2 regions of the Alterinioella sp. B-7 genome follow, and region 1 is predicted to be linked to the other one. Evidence: riboswitches for the same ligand, from Rfam matches in the RefSeq annotation. Region 1 holds a riboswitch; the other holds the start of a gene.
What was found. A riboswitch is a leader RNA that binds a small molecule or an ion and turns the genes downstream of it on or off. The one in region 1 is predicted to bind cobalamin.
Positions count from the first base shown of each region.

Region 1 (2,196 bases):
ATACCTCGGGGTCCGGGGCAGAGCCCCGGCGGGTCGGATTGCCGAAGGCAATTCGAAGCCAAAGTCAAAACTCCACCCCCTTCTGCCCCTTGATCCCGGACCGGAACGGGTGCTTGACCAATGTCATCTCGGTCACAAGGTCAGCCAGGTCGATCAGGTCGTCCTTGGCGTTCCGACCGGTCAGCACCACATGCGTCATCTCGGGTTTTTCCTCCGCCAGGAACCGCACGACCTCGGCCAGATCGAGGTAGTCATAACGCAGCGCGATGTTGATCTCGTCCAGCAGCACCATCCGAATCGCGGGATCGCGGATCAGCTCCTTCGCCTTCTCCCACCCTTTCTCCGCCATCTCGATATCGCGGGTCTTGTCCTGGGTTTCCCAGGTGAAGCCCTCGCCCATCGCGTGAAACTGGCACAGATCGCTGAAATTGCCCTCCAGCAGCCGCCGCTCGCCGGTATCCCAGGCCCCCTTGATGAACTGCACCACGGCGCAGGGCATCCCATGCGCGATGCAGCGCAGGATCATGCCGAACCCGGAGGAGGACTTGCCCTTGCCCGGTCCGGTATGCACGATGATCAGCCCCTTCTCACCCTCCTTCTTCGCCATGATCTTGTCGCGCGCGGCCTTCTTCTTGGCCATCTTCTGCGCATGGCGGTCTTCGTCGGAAAGCGGTGTGTCGGTCATCTGGCGTCATCCTCATGCTTGACAAAGGGCTCGGTGATGGAGCAGGTGCGTAGCCGTGCTGGTTCCTGTCTTAGGACAGGCGAAGAGGGAATGCGACAGGCTTTGCGACCGATCACCGGTGGAAAGCCGCAAGCGCAGCCGCCCCCGCGACCGTGACCGGAGAATGGCCCCCGTATCCCACTGGCATCGACCGGGAAGGGTGAGGGGTCGCCGGGGCATCGCTCCGATATCCGCAAGCCGGGAGACCTGCCAGCACGGGACGGATGGATGAAGACCGCGCGAACGGGGTGTTTCGGGCTGGCTTTGGGGGCATGTGGCCAATTCGCCCCCGGCTGGCTTTTCCCCTTTTCCCGCATCGACCAAAGGGGGCCCGCGCATGGCTCAGGTGACACTCACGGTCTGCACGACCTGCCGCAAGACGGTGGATGGTACCCGCGTGGCCGAGGAGCCGCGCCCGGGCCTGCGCCTCTATGAGGCCCTCCGCGCCGCCGACCTGCCCGAAGGCGTGCGCGTGATCGGCAATGAATGCCTCTCCGCCTGCGACAATGGTTGCTCGCTGGTGCTGTCGGGTGGGCCCGAACGCTGGACCTATATCTACAGCCATCTCGATCCCGACGCCCATGTCGACGAGATCCTCCAGGGCACCGCGGCCTATGCCGCTACGCCGGACGGCATCGTCCCCTGGCGCGAACGCCCCGTCATCTTCCGCAAGCAAAGCCTTGCCCGTATCCCCCCGCAAAAGGACTGAGCCGATGTCTGAGCTTTCCAAGATCCCCGTCACCGTCATCACCGGCTTTCTGGGCGCGGGCAAGACCACGCTCATCCGCCACCTGATGGCGAACCCGCAGGGCAAGCGTCTGGCGGTCCTGGTCAACGAATTCGGCACGGCGGGCGTCGATGGCGATATCCTGAAATCCTGCGCCGATGAAAACTGCCCCGAGAATAACATCGTGGAGCTTGCCAATGGCTGCATCTGCTGCACCGTGGCCGATGATTTCATCCCCACGATCCAGGCGCTGATGGCCCTGCCGGAGACGCCCGAGCACATCCTTATCGAGACGAGCGGTTTGGCCCTGCCCAAACCGCTGCTCAAGGCCTTCGACTGGCCCGCGATCCGCAGCCGCATCACCGTCGACGGCGTCATCGCGCTGGCCGATGCCGAGGCCGTGGCGGCGGGCCGCTTCGCCCCGGATGTGGACGCCGTGCAAAAGCAGCGTGAGGCCGATGACAGCCTCGATCACGACACACCGCTTGGCGAGGTGTTCGAGGATCAGATCTCCTGCGCCGATATCATCCTGCTCTCCAAGGCCGATCTGGCCGGCGCGGACGGGCTGGCCAAGGCGAAAGCCGTGATCGAAGCCGAGATGCCGCGCAAGGTGCCGCTGATCGCCATGACGGAAGGCGTCATCGACCCGCGCGTCGTGCTTGGCCTGGGCGCGGCGGCCGAGGACGATCTGGATGCCCGCCCAAGCCATCATGACGGCGCGGATGACCATGAACATGACGATTTC
Region 1 covers NZ_JBSXNT010000031.1:210,736-212,931, forward strand. Annotated here, with positions in the region: gene cobO (cob(I)yrinic acid a,c-diamide adenosyltransferase) at 65-685, opposite strand; cobalamin riboswitch at 728-953, shown strand; gene AC13C7_RS09345 (DUF1636 family protein) at 1,062-1,433, shown strand; gene cobW (cobalamin biosynthesis protein CobW) at 1,438-2,196, shown strand, end outside.

Region 2 (2,196 bases), on a different contig from region 1:
GCACCTGCACCACCCGGTCGGATTCGCGGGCGTAGAGCAGTGGCAGAACCCGGTAATGGCAGGTGGTGCGCCCGTCCAGCCAGCCGGGCTCCAGCGCCTCACGCCCGCCCCCGAAGGAATGGATCACAAGCGGCAGGGCAACCTGGTCAAGCCACGGGTCCATGACCTGGCAGACCAGTTCCTCGGGCGGGTTGTCGCGGATCTCCAGCGCGTAATGCAGGAAACGTTCGCCGAATACGTGCGGGCAGGTGTAGTAGAAGAACCCGGCGTTGAAATAGAGGTAGCGGCGCCAGTATTCATCGGGCTGGCTTTCATCCAGCGAGCTGTTGAAATCCAGCCCGAACCGATCATAGAGCGATTTCCAGATCGCCCCGTAGCCCGGCCCGTAAAGCTCGATCTGCGGCCAGGTGCCTTCCACCTTCAGCGAGGCGGAGGGGCGGTCGAAATCGAAGGGCACCTGCGCGATGTCGTCCAGCACCAGCGTATCGGTATCGAAGAACACGAAAGGCTCGCCCTTGGGCAGGGCCGTCAGCATCTCGATCTTGTTGCCATAGGGGTAGTCCTGCCCGAAATGGCGCGCCTCGAAGGGCACGATCTCGACCTTGAGCCGCTCCAGCAGCGCGCGCACCTCACCGTCGCCCATCTTCGGGTTGCCGGACCATTTCGGCCCCGGCTGCGGCTCGGCGACGAAAAGCCTGCCCTTGAATTTCGGATTGGCGGCGCGAAACGAGGCTGCGAAAAGCGCCGCCTCATATTGCAGCCGCCCGTTCTGGCCGACGACGACGACGTTGAAATCCTTGCGGTTTGCCATGCTGCCCGGCCCGTTCTGCCTTGTGCTTTTGCGCCACTCTACCCGTGCGGGCGCGCGCAATCCACGCCAAATCGGGGCCGATTGCGCCTTGACCCGGCGGCCCAAATCGCGTGTTGTCGCCCGCGATGGTTTCCCGGCGGTTGAGCGTGCCGCAGGGGATGAAAAGGGAATACGGTGAGGAGGAGCCAAAGCGCGCCGAATCCGTAACTGCCCCCGCAACTGTAAGCGGCGAGCGCGGCCAGATATGCCACTGGAGGAGATCTCCGGGAAGGTTGGCCCCGCGCGACTACCCGCGAAGTCAGGAGACCTGCCATCACCTGGTTGAAACGTTTCGGGCGGGGTGCCCGGGGGAGACAGTCGATGGCGATCCAGTTGCTTTCCTGTTTGCGCGCAGCGCCCCGTTGGGGTGCAGGATGCAGGCAACGCTTTATCTGATCTCTCAGGCTTATGTCAGCGCCGGACGGCTGGCGCGGATGAGCGGGAGATTGCTGGCCGAAACGCCGGGCAAGGCCGCTGTCGTGCGGCTGGAACGCGAGGGCGCGGGGCTGTGGCGCGCGCTGGATGACCTCGCGGGGCAGGGCGCGCGCGAGATCACGCTGCGCCCGCTCGGCCTGCCGATGTCGCAAAGCCTCTTGGCCTGGCTGCCGGGGGCGGCGGGGGAATGGCTGTCGCGGGCCGAAAACGCGGGCGTGACGCTCTTCATGGCCGAGGACGCGGCGGCGGATGAGGCGGTGCTGACAAGCATCGCAACCGCCAAACCGTCCCGCGTCGCCATCCCGCCCGACCCGCAAGGCGCAAGGGGCAAGGGCTGGGACGCGCCGCCCGCGCATCGCCACCATATCCTTGTCTGCACCGGCCCGCGCTGCCACCTGCGCGATGCGCCGGATCTCGCCGCGCTGCTGAAATCCGAGATCGGGCGCGCGGGGCTGGATCGCGATTGCCTCGTCACCACCACGGGCTGCCTCTTCCCCTGCAATGCGGGGCCGTCCCTTGTCGTCTATCCGCAAGGCGACTGGTTCTCGCTGCCCGATGCCGATGCCGTGCGCGCCTTCGTCCAGACCGTTCTGCGCGGCGGCGCACTCCTTCCCCGATACCAGACCTTCAGCCGGAAAGACTGCCATGAACCCGTTTAAACCCACCCTCCTGATCGCCGCCATGCTGGCCGCACCCACGCTTGCGCAGGAAGCCGTGGTGCAAAGCTGCGGCGGCACATTCGCCTATGACACCGCCCCCACCCGCGCCATCACGCTGAACCAGCAGGCGACCGAGGTGATGCTGGCGCTTGGGCTCGAACGCTCCATGGTCGGCACCGCCTATATGGACGACGCGATCCTGCCGCAGTGGCTGCGCGCCTATGACTCTGTCCCGGTCCTCTCCGAGCGCTA
Region 2 covers NZ_JBSXNT010000033.1:178,664-180,859, forward strand. Annotated here, with positions in the region: gene AC13C7_RS12785 (hypothetical protein) at 1-811, opposite strand, end outside; cobalamin riboswitch at 921-1,140, shown strand; gene AC13C7_RS12790 ((2Fe-2S) ferredoxin domain-containing protein) at 1,225-1,944, shown strand; gene AC13C7_RS12795 (ABC transporter substrate-binding protein) at 1,931-2,196, shown strand, end outside.
Region 2: linked by a shared signal. The riboswitch ahead of AC13C7_RS12790 ((2Fe-2S) ferredoxin domain-containing protein) and the one ahead of AC13C7_RS09345 (DUF1636 family protein) in region 1 are both predicted to bind cobalamin.